Regions from separate parts of the Sphaerisporangium cinnabarinum genome, predicted to be linked through region 1. Evidence: riboswitches for the same ligand, from Rfam matches in the RefSeq annotation. Region 1 holds a riboswitch; each other region holds the start of a gene.
The links. A riboswitch is a leader RNA that binds a small molecule or an ion and turns the genes downstream of it on or off. The one in region 1 is predicted to bind thiamine pyrophosphate.
Positions count from the first base shown of each region.

Region 2: linked by a shared signal. The riboswitch ahead of ACZ4MO_RS12440 (thiaminase II/PqqC family protein) and the one ahead of thiO (glycine oxidase ThiO) in region 1 are both predicted to bind thiamine pyrophosphate.
Region 3: linked by a shared signal. The riboswitch ahead of ACZ4MO_RS16305 (thiamine ABC transporter substrate-binding protein) and the one ahead of thiO (glycine oxidase ThiO) in region 1 are both predicted to bind thiamine pyrophosphate.

Region 1 covers NZ_JBVHRG010000002.1:409,309-413,576, forward strand. The annotation lists gene guaA (glutamine-hydrolyzing GMP synthase) at 1-667, opposite strand, end outside; gene thiE (thiamine phosphate synthase) at 755-1,468, opposite strand; TPP riboswitch at 1,513-1,615, shown strand; gene thiO (glycine oxidase ThiO) at 1,605-2,897, shown strand; gene thiS (sulfur carrier protein ThiS) at 2,903-3,136, shown strand; gene ACZ4MO_RS04855 (thiazole synthase) at 3,146-3,988, shown strand; gene ACZ4MO_RS04860 (ThiF family adenylyltransferase) at 4,087-4,268, opposite strand, start outside.
Region 2 covers NZ_JBVHRG010000007.1:257,892-262,159, forward strand. The annotation lists gene ACZ4MO_RS12420 (NAD(P)/FAD-dependent oxidoreductase) at 1-822, shown strand, start outside; tRNA gene ACZ4MO_RS12425 (tRNA-Leu) at 973-1,046, shown strand; gene ACZ4MO_RS12430 (hypothetical protein) at 1,218-1,343, opposite strand; gene ACZ4MO_RS12435 (VOC family protein) at 1,428-2,354, opposite strand; TPP riboswitch at 2,441-2,569, shown strand; gene ACZ4MO_RS12440 (thiaminase II/PqqC family protein) at 2,560-3,312, shown strand; gene ACZ4MO_RS12445 (helix-turn-helix domain-containing protein) at 3,469-3,909, shown strand; gene ACZ4MO_RS12450 (DUF6882 domain-containing protein) at 3,983-4,268, shown strand, end outside.
Region 3 covers NZ_JBVHRG010000011.1:175,984-180,251, forward strand. The annotation lists gene ACZ4MO_RS16300 (ABC transporter permease) at 1-886, opposite strand, end outside; gene ACZ4MO_RS16305 (thiamine ABC transporter substrate-binding protein) at 978-2,069, opposite strand; TPP riboswitch at 2,152-2,256, opposite strand; gene ACZ4MO_RS16310 (ATP-binding cassette domain-containing protein) at 2,572-3,354, shown strand; gene ACZ4MO_RS16315 (ABC transporter permease) at 3,351-4,268, shown strand, end outside.

The DNA of each region.
Region 1 (4,268 bases):
CGCAGATGACGCGCGCGTCGCCCACCTGGGCGCGGATCGCCGCGACCTGGTCCGCGATGACGTTGCCGGGCGTCCAGTCCGGGGCGAGTCCCGCGCCGTCGTACAGGAAGTGCTCCAGCACCGTCTGGCCGTGCGCGGAGTGCTTGACCTCGGGGTGCCACTGCACGCCGTAGAGGCGGCGCTCGCGGTCCTCGAACGCGGCGACCGGCGAGCCGGACGACGTCGCGAGGACCTCGAAGCCCTCGGGCGCGCGGTGCACGGCGTCGCCGTGGCTCATCCACGTGGTCTGGTTCTGCGGCGTGCCGTCGAGCAGCACGCCCGCGGCGCACACCTCGACCTCGGTGCCGCCGTACTCGCGCAGGCCCGTCTGGGCGACCTCGCCGCCGAGCGCCTTCGCCATGGCCTGGAAGCCGTAGCAGATGCCCATGACGGGGACGCCGGCCTCGAACAGCGCCGGGTCGACGAACGGGGCGCCCGTCGCGTACACGGACGAGGGACCGCCCGAGAGGATGATCGCGGCCGGGTCCTTGGCGAGCATCTGCTCGACCGTGAACGTGTGCGGCACGATCTCGGAGTAGACGTTGGCCTCGCGCACGCGGCGCGCGATGAGCTGCGCGTACTGGGCGCCGAAGTCGACGACGAGCACGGGCCGCGGTGTCGAGGCCACCTCGGCGGTGGTGGGGGTGTCGGGAGCGGTGGCGGGTGACGTCACCCGCCCAGGATAGTCGCCGTGCGGCGAGGCTCGTCCCGCGTCTCAGGCGTCGGCGCGCGCGACGGCGCGCTCCAGGACCCGCTCGCGCAGGGCGCGGGCGGCCGCCTCCGGGTCGCTCGCCCCGGTGATCGCGCGCACCACCACGATCCGGGTCGCGCCCGCGTCGAGGACCGCGTCGAGCCGGTCCGCGTCGATGCCGCCGATCGCGAACCAGGGCGTCGCGGGCCGGGTCGCCGCGACGTCCCGCAGCAGGTCGAGGCCGACGGCGGCGCGTCCCGGCTTCGTCGGGGTCGCCCACAACGGGCCCACGCAGAAGTAGTCCACCGCCGGGTCGGCCTCCGCCGCGGCCGCCTGCGCGGCCGAGTGCGTGGACCGGCCGAGGACGGGCCCCGCGCCCAGCAGCGCCCGGACCGCCGGCACGGGCAGGTCGCCCTGACCCATGTGCACGACCGGGGCGCCCGTGACCGACGCCACGTCCGCCCGGTCGTTCACGGCCCACAGCGCGCCGTGCTCCGTCGCGACCCGCGCGACGACCTCCTGGAGCTCGAGCTCGCGCGCGACGTCGAGCGTCTTGTCGCGGAGCTGCACGACGTCCACCCCGCCCGCGAGCGCCGCCCGCAGGAAGTCCTCGAGGTCGCCGCGCTCCTCGCGCGCGTCCGTGCAGAGGTACAGGCGGGCGTCGGCGAGCCGGGCGCGTGCGGCGTCCGTCGCCGCCGGGGCGAGGGCGGCCAAGGTGGTGGAGGTCTCGGAGCTCACCCGCGGGAGCCTAGCCCCGGCGCGTCCGCCGCAGGAGGTACTGTGGCCGACAGCACGGGAGCCCCGCACGGGGCTGAGAGGGCGTCGCCGCCGACCGTCGAACCTGATCTGGGTCATGCCAGCGAAGGGAGCGCACATGAGCCTGTCCGTCCACTCGTCCGCGGGTGGCTCCGCCGTGCCCGGCGAGGCGCGCGACGTCGTCGTCGTCGGGGGCGGGATCGTCGGCCTCGCCGTCGCGTGGCGTGCGGCGAGCGCGGGCATGACCGTCACGGTGCTCGATCCGGCGCCGGGCGCGGGCGCGACGCACGCCGCCGCGGGGATGCTCGCACCGGTGACCGAGGCCGACTTCGGGGAGGAGGCCGCCCTGCGGCTCCACCTCGCGGCCGCTGCGGCGTGGCCCGCGTTCGGCGCGGACCTGCACGCGGCGACGGGGGCGGACGTCGGGCTGCGGACCGCCGGGACGCTCACTCTCGCCTACGACGCGGACGACCTCGCGCTGCTCCGTCGCGTCCTCGCCCTGCACGCGGTGCACGGTCTCGCGTCGCACGAGCTCACCGTCGCCGACGCGCGCCGCCGCGAGCCCTACCTCGGGCCGCGCGTCGCCGGGGCCGCGTGGGCGCCCGCGGACCACGCGGTCGACCCGCGGGCGACGCACGCCGCGCTGCTCGCGGTGCTCGGCCGACGCGACGCCCCAGGCGCGAGCTCGGCCACCGGGGCGCGCGTCGTCCGCGCGGCCGCGACCCGGCTCGCGCTCGACCCGGCCGGGCGCGTCGTCGGCGTGCACGACGACGCGGGCCGGCTCCACCGCGCGGGTGCGGTCGTCGTTGCGGCGGGCTGGCAGTCGGGCGCCCTGCTCGCGGGCGTGCCGGGCGTCGTCGTGCCCACCCGCCCGGTGAAGGGACAGACGCTGCGGCTCGACGCGGGCCCGGACCTCGCGCTGGAGCACGTCGTGCGCGGGCTGGTGCAGGGCCGGCCGGTGTACGTCGTGCCGCGCGACCCGGAGCCTGGTGGGCCGCGCGCCGGGCACCGGGAGGTCGTCGTGGGGGCGACCACCGAGGAGAACCCCGACGACCGCCGCGCCACCGCCGGCGGCGTCTTCGCGCTCCTGCGGGACGCGCGTGCCCTCCTGCCGGGGATCGACGAGGCCGCCCTGGTCGAGGTGACGCCGCGGGCCCGCCCGGCGACCCCGGACAACCTTCCGCTCGTCGGGCCCACGGACGTCCCGGGGCTGCACCTCGCGACGGGCCACGGCCGCAACGGCATCCTGCTCGCCCCGCTCACGGCCGACGCCGTCGTCGCCGGGCTCGGCGGCCTTCCCGGGGACGACGGGACCGAGCCCGGCGGGACCGCCCCCGGGGACGACGTCGCGACCGCCCTCGCGACCGCCCGCACCGACCGCTTCGTCCGCACCGCCACGACACCGAGGTGAGACCCGTGACCGCACCCGCACCGACCGCGCTCGTCAACGGCGAGCCGTACCCGCTCGACGGCGACGTCGACCTGGAGCGGCTCGTCGCCGCGCTCGTCCCCGCCTACGTCGCCGACGGCACGCCGCAGGGCGTCGCGGTGGCGGTCGGGGACGCCGTCGTGCCGCGCGGCGCCTGGGCGACGACCGTCGTCGCCCCCGGGGACCGCATCGAGATCGTCACCGCCGTCCAGGGCGGCTGAGGAGGACCCATGACCACGACCGACCTCTCCCCCGCCACCGCGAGCGGCCCGGCCGGTGTCGACGACCCGCTCGTCGTCGCCGGCACCCCGATCGGGTCCCGCCTCGTCATGGGCACCGGCGGGGCCGCGAACCTGCTCACGCTCGAGGACGCGCTCGTCGCGTCGGGCACCGCCCTGACCACCGTCGCGATGCGGCGCGTCGCCGTCCGTGCCGGCGGCGACGCGAGCCCCGACGCGGGGATCTGGGCGCTGCTCGCCCGCCTCGGCATCCGCGCGCTGCCCAACACCGCCGGGTGCTTCTCCGTGCGCGAGGCCGTGCTCACCGCGCGCCTCGCGCGCGAGGCGTGCGGCACCGAGTGGGTCAAGCTCGAGGTGATCGCCGACGACGTGACCCTCCTGCCCGACCCGGTCGGCCTCGTCGAGGCGGCCGACCAGCTCGTCCGCGACGGGTTCGTCGTGCTGCCGTACACGAACGACGACCCGATCCTCGCGCGCCGGCTGGAGGACGTCGGCTGCGCGGCCGTCATGCCCCTGGGGGCGCCCATCGGCACCGGGCTCGGCATCCTCAACCCGCGCAACATCGAGGCGATCGCCGCCGCGGCCCGGGTGCCCGTGATCCTCGACGCGGGGATCGGCACGGCGTCCGACGCCGCGCTCGCCATGGAGCTCGGCTGCGACGGCGTGCTCCTCGCGACGGCCGTCACGCGCGCCGCCGACCCGGTCCGCATGGCCCACGCGATGCGCCTCGCCGTCGAGTCGGGCCGGCTCGCCGCGGGCGCCGGGCGCATCCCCCGCCGCGAGGGCGCCCTCGCGAGCTCGTCCCCCCAGGGCCGCCTCGACCTCGCCCTCTGACCGAAGACCCGTGGTGGGGCCGACCATGCGGACACAGCCCACGAGCCGCCCTGCACGAGCGGCAGACGCATGCTCGGCATCGGCGCTGACGATCCGGGCTACGGGACGTTGGCCTCCTGGGCCTCCAGGAGGGCGGGGACGCCGCCGACCACGGAGCGCGCGTCGATGCCCGCGGCGCGGGCGACGTCGGCGACGCGGGCCGACCGGCCGCCGACCGCGCACACCACGAGCACCGGGCGGTCGGCCGGCAGGTCCGCGAGCGCCGCGGCGGCGGCGGGGT
Region 2 (4,268 bases), on a different contig from region 1:
GAGGGCGCGGGCCGCATCCTGCCCGAGCTCAGCGAGCCCATGGCGCAGTACGCGCTCGACGAGCTGAAGAAGCGCGGCATCGAGTTCCACCTCAGCACGTTCCTGTCGTCGTGCGTGGACGGCCACGTCGTCACCTCGACCGGGGTCGAGTTCGACTCCGACACGATCGTGTGGACCGCGGGCGTCAAGGCGAACCCGGTCCTCAAGGAGTCGTCGGACCTCCCGGTCGACAAGCTGGGCCGCATCACCGTGCTGCCGACGCTCCAGGTCGCGGACGCCGACGGCAACGTCGTGCCGAACGCGTGGGCCGCGGGCGACTGCGCCGCCGTCCCGGACGTGCTGAACCCGGGCAAGTTCTGCCCGCCGAACGCGCAGCACGCCATCCGTGAGGCCACGCGCCTCGCCGACAACCTCGCGCTCGAGCTGCACAGCGAGCCGCCGGTCGAGTACCGCCACAAGAGCGTCGGTACGGTCGCGTCGCTCGGTCTGTACAAGGGCGTCGCGGAGCTGTTCGGCGTGTTCAAGCTCCGCGGGACGCTCGCGTGGCTCATGCACCGCAGCTACCACGTCATGGCGATGCCGACGGGCAACCGCAAGATCCGCATCTTCATCGGCTGGATCGGCCAGTTCCTCATGGGCCGCGAGCTCGTCTCGCTCGGCTCGCTGCACGACCCGCGCGCGGAGTTCCGCGCCGCGTCCGTCCCGCCCAAGAAGGACGGCGACCCGGTCAAGCAGACCGCGCAGGGCTCGGCGGCCGCGGCGGAGTCCGGTGCGGGCACCGTCGACGCCGACGACCGGACGCCGGCGGCGAAGGCCTCCTGAGGCCGCGGCCGGGCCTGGCCCGGCCGTCGTGCCCGACGACGAGGGGCGAGCCGCGCGTGCGGCTCGCCCCTCGGCGCGTCCAGGTCCCGCGCGGGCGGCCGTCGCGCCGACGGGCCCGGGAGCTCCGCGCGCGCGGTAGATTCGGCCCGCGCCCCCATGGCCCAACTGGCAGAGGCGGCCGGCTTAAACCCGGCGTGTTCCGGGTTCGAGTCCCGGTGGGGGCACCGTGCCGGCGGGGAGCCGGCTCCGCGGCGCCTGCGACCGCGGGCTAGGACAGCCCCGTCGGGCCCTCCGGCTCGGCCGGGGGAGCGGCCTCCTGGCCGAGGACCACGACGGTGCCGTCCGGGTCCTGCACGCGTGCGACGCGCTCGCCCCACGGCTGGTCCGCGGGTGGCTCACCTAGACGGGCGGACCGCGTCGGGGAAGGCGTACTCGACCGTCCCGCGCAGCAGGTCACGGTAGAAGCCCAGCGACCGGTCGAGGTCGGCCACGGTGAGGACGGGGAAGAGGCTGCGGAACACGGTCGCTCCTCGGTGCGCTCGGCGGGTCCTCCCATCGTGCGCCTCGCGTCCCGGGCGCGCTCTCCGTGCCCGGGCCGGCGGGCCTCAGCGAGCGAGCAGCTCTTCGGTCGTCGTCCCCGGCACGGACAGCGTGACGCGCGTGCCCCACGGGTCGTGCACGACGACGGAGCGGCCGTCGTCCGCGTGCTCCAGCCCGCGGGCGCGGAGGCGCGCGACGAGCGCGTCGAGGTCCTCGCGGCCCGGCACCGTGACGGCGACGTCGCCGAGACCGAGGCTCGCGGCGCGGGGCCCGGCGCCCGCGCTGTTCCACACGTTCATCGCGACGTGGTGGTGGTACCCGCCCGCGGACGCGAAGAGCGCCCCGCTGTACCCGGTGAGCGTCGCCTCGAAGCCGACGGCGTCGACGTAGAAGGCGTGGGCGGTCGCGACGTCGCCCACCTGGAGGTGCACGTGGCCGACGCGGCCCGCGAGCGAGGGGCCGGCGTCGAACGTCTCCTGGTCGAGGTGCGTGCGCAGATAGGCGTTCGGGTCGAGGAACGTCGTCGTCATGAGGATCTGGCCGTGCTCGCGCACCCAGGTCTCGCGGGGGCGGTCGGTGTAGAGCTCGACGCCGTTGCCCTCGGGGTCGGTGAAGTAGAACGCCTCGCTGACGAGGTGGTCGCTCGACCCGACGAACGTGCCGCGGCGGTCCTGCGCGGCGCGGTACACGGTCGCGGCGAGGCTCGGGCCGTCGTCGAACAGGAAGGCCGTGTGGAACAGGCCGGCCTGGCGCGGGTCGACGGGCGGGAGCCCGGGCGTGTGCACGAGGCGCAGCATGGGCGTGCGGCCGCGGCCCAGCACACGGTGCACCTCCGCGCCGCGCGACCGCTCCTCGAGCGGGGCGAGGGCGAACGCGCCCGTGTAGTACGAGGTCATGAGCTCGAGGTCGCCCACGCGCAGCGTGACGGCGTCCATGCTCGTGGACGGGGACAGGAGGCGGTCGGTCGGCGCGCCCGGCGTGCTCGTGGTCATGTCTTCTCCAACTTGTTGTCGCTACAACTATATTCCCACACCGTGGCGAGAACTCCCGCACCGGCGCCGTCCTTGCTAGGGTCGGCGCGAACCACGCGGGGCGTCCCGCCCGGGCCACGGCCCGGGCCGAGGGACTGAGACGAGCGGTACGGCCGCCCGGACCCGTCGAACCTGATCTCGCTAGCACGAGCGGAGGAACGTGGGCATGACGACGCCTGCTGCCATCACCCTGAACCCTGTCCTCGCGGACGACCCGACCGCGCTCGTCCGGCAGGAGGAGACCGGCTTCACCGCCGACCTCGCCCGCCGGTACGCGGACCTCTTCGAGACGTTCTACGACCACCCCTTCCTGGCCGGGCTGCGCGACGGCTCCGTCGAGCCCGCCGCGGTCCGCCACTACGTGGGCCAGGACCACCAGTACCTCACGGCCTACCTGCGCTGCTACGGCCTCGGCATGGCCCTCGCGCCCGACCGGTCGTGGGCGGCCTACTTCCACGACAAGGCCGGCTTCCTCCTCGACGACGAGTCGCACGCGCACCACGCGATGTGCGACTTCCTCGGCGTGACGTACGAGGAGGCGCAGACGCACCGCCTCGCGCCGAGCGCGCAGGCCTACGTCGACCACATGACGGCGGCCGGCCGCGACTCGCTCGGCGTGCTGCTCGCCGCGCTGCTGCCGTGCCCGTGGACCTACATCTGGTCCGCGCGACGCTTCTGGCTCGGCGAGCGCGAGACGACGCCCGGCGCCCTCGCCGACGACCACCCGCTCGCGGGCTGGTGGCAGTTCTACGCGGCCGAGCGCACCGAGGACGTCCTCACGGACCTGCGCGCACGCCTCGACGCGCTCGCCGCGGACGCGGGCGAGGCGGAGCGCGCGCGCATGGAGCGCGCGTTCGAGCTGAGCTGCCGCCACGAGATCCGCTTCTGGCAGATGGCCTGGTCGCTCGAGGGTTGGTGACGCGTCCGGCCGGGCCCGCGGCCGACCGTCGCGCCGTGCGCCCGGCCTTACGCCAGCAGCAGATGACCGCCCGGGTGCCTCGGCACCCGGGCGGGCCGCGGGTAGCGTGATCGCATGGACGCGACGAGCGCGGTGCCGGACGGGGTGCGCGATGCGGTGCCGGACGTGGTGACGCCGCGCCCCCGGTCCCGGACGGGCGGACGGGCGGAACCCCTCCTGCGCCACGTCATCGGCGGGATCCTGCGGCGGGCGCGGCTCGCGCAGGGGCGCACGCTCGTGGACGTCGCGGCCGCCGCGCGCGTCTCCACCGCCTACCTGTCCGAGGTGGAGCGCGGGCGCAAGGAGGCGTCGTCCGAGGTCCTCGCCGCCGTCTGCGGCGCCCTCGGCCTGCGGCTCGTCGACCTCGTCGCCCGCACGGGCGAGGAGCTGCGGCCGCTCGCACCTGTCCGCGTGCTGTCCTCCGCGCGGGAGCGGGGTGCCCTCTCCGCGCCGCGGCACGTCGCGCCGGTGGGCGAACCCGTGCGAGACCTCCCCGTCGCCGAGACGCTCCGCCGTCCGACCGCGCGCGCCGGCGACGTCCTGCTCCTCGCGGCCTGAGCGGCGGTCCCCACCGCACCGCACCGCGTGTCGTGCGGAGGCCGGGCACCGTGCGCGCCGATACCGTCGGTCCATGACGGAGCCGCAGACCGCGCACGGCACGGCAGCCCAGGACGTCCCGGCCCTCCAGGACCTCGTCGACGACGCCGCGTTCCTCTCCCACGAGCACCAGCTCCACCTGTCGGACCTCCACGGCGACGACGCCTGGGCCGCCGACATGACCACGGGCGTCTTCACCTTCACCGCGCCCGACGGTGGGACCGCGACGTGCCGCCTCCAGTTCCTCGGTACGGCCGCGCCCGGTCCGGGCACGTGGATGTGGGCGTGGCAGAACGTCAACGGCTTCCCCGACGGCGTGC
Region 3 (4,268 bases), on a different contig from region 1:
TCGGGCGGCCGTCGCGCCACAGGCGCAGCGGGTGCGCGGACGACGCCGAGGACGACAGGTTCAGGGCCCGCTCGCGCCGGGCCCGCGTGCGGTTCGCGACGGTGAGCGCCGCAGCGACGACCACGAGCTGCACGACCGACAGCACCGCCGCGGTGCGCAGGTCGAGGAACTGGGTCGTCTGGATCCAGATCTCCGTCTCGATGGTCCCGTAGCGGATGCCGCCGAGCACGAGCACGACGCCGAACGCCGTCGCGCAGAAGAGGAAGACGATCGACGCGGCGCTCGTGATCGCGGGCGTCAGCGCCGGGAGCGTCACGGTGCGGAACGCGCGCCACGGCGTCGCGCCGAGGGCGCGCGCGGCCTGCTCGGCGCGCGGGTCGAGGTGCTCCCAGAGCCCGCCGACCGTGCGCACCACCACGGAGTAGTTGAAGAACACGAGCGCGACGACGATCGCCGCGAACGTCTCGTCGAGCTGCAGGAACCCCAGCGGGCCGCCCTGCACGAGCAGCGACCGGAACGCGACGCCGACGACGACGGTCGGCAGCACGAACGGGACCGTGACGAGCGCGCGCACGACCCGCCGCCCGGGGAACCGGCACCGGTACAGCACGTACGCGCCGGGCACGCCGAGCAGCAGCGACAGCGCCGTGCCGAGCACGGCCTGCCAGAGCGTGAGGCCGACGATCCGCCACGTGCGGGGCTCGGAGAAGACCTCCGCGAACCCCGAGAGGTCGAGGCCGCCGTCGTCCCCGACGAACCCGCGCGCCACGAGCGTGACGACCGGCCACGCGAAGAACACCCCGAGGAACGCGAGCGGCACGGCCGCCGCCAGACCCCACAGCACCCCGCGCCCGACGCCGCCCCGCCGGACCTCCCGACCCCTCACCACGGCTCTCCCCCGCGCGACCAGGGCTTCCCCTCGCGTGACCACGGCTCTACCCCGCGAGGTAGAGCCGTGGTCGCCCGGGGACCGGGGGTCAGTCGACGACCGTCGCCGTCCATGCCTTGATCCACTCGTCGCGGTGCGCCGAGACGTCCGCGGGCGCGACCTCGAAGGGCTCGTCGGCGAGCGGCGCGAGCTCGGCCCAGCCGTCGGGCAGCGCGACGGAGTCGTCGGCCGGGTACATGTACATCTGGTCCGCGACGTCGGCCTGGAACGTCTCGCTCACGAGGAAGTCGAGGAACTGCTGCGCGCCCTCGGGGTTCTTCGCGTTCGCGAGCACGCCCGCGTACTCGACCTGGCGGAAGCACGTGTCGAGCAGGGCGCCCGTGGTCGACGCGGAGCCGTCCTCGGTGAGCGTGAACGCGGGCGACGTCGAGTACGACAGCACGAGCGGGCGCGGGCCCGCGCCCTCCGAGCCGGAGAAGTCCACGTAGTACGCGTCCGACCAGCCGTCGACGACCTTCACGCCGTTGGCGCGCAGGTCCGCCCAGTAGTCCTCCCAGCCGTCCTCGCCGAACGCCCCGACGGTCGCGAGGAGGAACGCGAGGCCCGGCGACGACGTCGCGGGGTTGGTCACGACGAGGAGGTCCCGGTACTCGGGCTTCGCCAGGTCCTCGAGCGTCACGGGCTCGGGGATCCCCGCGTCGGCGAACCACGTGTGGTCCACGTTGACGCACACGTCCCCGAGGTCGACGGCGGTGAGCTCGCCGCCGTCGCCGACCGCGTACGACGCCGCGGACTCCGAGACGTCCGCGGGCGTGTACGGCTCGAGGACGCCCTCGTCGATGGCGCGCGACGCGAAGGTGTTGTCGATCCCGAACACGACGTCGCCGAGCGGCGAGTCCTTCGTGAGGATCAGCTGGTTGACCAGCGCACCGCCGTCTCCGGGCGCGACCTGCTCGACCGTGAGCCCGCTCTCCTCCTCGAACGCGGCGAGCACGTCGTGGCTCACCGCGAAGGAGTCGTGGGTCACCAGGGTGACCGTGCCCCCGCTGCCCGACGACGCGCCGTCGCCCCCGGCGCCGTCGCCGCCCGAGCAGGCCGCGAGGGCGAGGAGCGCGAGCGTCGCGCCCACGCCGGTCGCGAGGGCCCGGCCGCGGCGGCCGACGGTGGTCGTGTGCTGCATGTGTCCTCCCTGGACGTTCAGGAGGGGTCCACCAACCCGACGAGCCGCGCGCCGGGTGGGCGCGACGGACCGCGCGAGCAGGTGATCGAGATTCCCGACTTCCTCCACCGGTGCTAACCGGATCAGGTTCGAGGGTCTGCGGTGGTCCGCACTCTCAGCTCCTCCAGGAGCTCCCCTGTCGTTCACCGCGAGCCTACACCGGCCCCTCACCCCGAGAGTCCCCTGAGAGGACCCTGAGCACGGGCGACCGCGGACCAGGGGCGGCTCGGGGCTCGTCCCCGATGCCGCGGGCGTGCGCGTCGCGGGAGGGTCGGTACGGCCGCCGGGAGCCCGGCGGCCACCAGGACACGACGCGGCGCGGTGAGCCACGACGCGCCGGCAGGGGCACGACGAGAGGACGGACGAGGACGTGACGACGACAGGTGCGGCACAGCGGAGCACCCCGCGCGAGGGCCCGCCCGCTGAGAGCGCTGAGGGCGCTGAGGGCGGTGCGCGACCCGCGATCGCGACCGCGCGCGGGCTGGTGAAGACGTACGGGCGCGGCGAGGCCGCGGTCCGGGCGCTCGACGGCGTGGACGTGGACGTCGAGAAGGGTCGGCTGACCGCGATCATGGGCCCGTCCGGGTCCGGGAAGTCCACGCTCCTGCACTGCCTCGCAGGGCTCGACTCCCCCACGGCGGGGACCGTCGTCGTCGACGGAGAGACCGTCTCCGCGATGAGCGAGCGCCGGCTGACGCGCCTGCGGCGCACGCGCCTGGGGTTCGTCTTCCAGTCGTTCAACCTCGTGCCGACGCTCACGGCGGAGGAGAACATCGTGCTGCCGCTCGCGATCGCCCGCCGTCCCGTCGACCGGGAGTGGTTCGACCGCGTGGTCGACGCCGTGGGCCTGCGCCCCCGCCTGGGGCACCGGCCCGCCGAGCTGTCGGGCGGGCAGCAGCAGCGCGTCGCGTGCGCGCGGGCGCTCGTGTCGCGTCCCGCGATCGTGCTGGCGGACGAGCCGACGGGGAACCTCGACTCGCGCGCCGCCGCGGAGGTCCTGGGCTTCCTGCGCGCGTCCGTGGACGACCTCGGCCAGTCCGTCGCGATGGTCACGCACGACCCGACCGCCGCGTCGTACGCCCACCGGGTGCTCTTCCTCGCGGACGGCCGCCTCGTGACCGAGCTCCACGACCCGACGCCGCAGGCGGTCCTCGACACGCTGGGCGCCCTCACGCCCGCCGCGCCGTCGCCGGCGCACGCGCCCGCGGGCGCCGCCGGGGTGCCGACGACGGCGGCCGCCCGATGATGGGCCGGATCGCGCTGCGCGGCGTGCGCGCGCACGGCGCGCAGCTCGTCCTCTCGGTCCTCGCGGTGACGATCGGCGTCGCGTTCGTGACCGGGACGTTCGCCCTGCGTGCGATGCTCGCCACCACGTTCGACGGCATCGTCGCCTCGTCGGTCCAGGCGGACGCGTACGTGCGCGGCGCGTCGTCGGCCGGGGACGCGCTGATGTCGGCGTCGGCCCAGGTGGGCGGTGCGCGCAGCCTCGTCCCGGCGGACCTGGCGCGCGACCTCGGCGCGCGCGACGACGTCGCGCTCGCGCTCCCGGACGTGAGCGGTCCCGCGGTGCTCGTGGGCGCGGACGGGACCGCGGTCCTCGGCAGCCAGGCGCCGAGCATCGGCGTCGCCTACGACCCCCGCGACCCCGGCCCGCAGGTGGTCGACGGCCGCGCACCCCGCGACGGTGGCGAGGTCGCGCTCGAGTCGGCGACGCTCGCGTCGTCGGGCCTCGCGGTGGGCGGCACGACCGACGTCGTGCTGGGCGACGCCGTGCGGCCCGTGCGCGTGGTCGGCGAGGTCTCGCTGTCCGCGCCGATGGCGGGCGCGACGATCGTCCTGCTCGACGCCGGGACCGCCGCCGCGACGTACGCGCCCGACGGCCTCGTCCCGTCGGTCGCTCTGTACGCGGCCGACGACGTCTCCCCGGAGGCGCTGCGGGACGCCGTCGCGACCGCGCTCCCCGCGGGCGCCGAGGCGCTGACGGGGGCGGAGCTGCGCGCCGAGACGAGCGAGGCGATCACCGACCAGCTCGGGTTCGTCTCGACGTTCCTGCTGGTGTTCGCCGCGCTCGCGCTGTTCGTCGGCACGTTCATCATCACCACCACGTTCTCGATGCACGTCCGACGCCGCACGCGCGAGCTCGCGCTCCTGCGCGCGGTG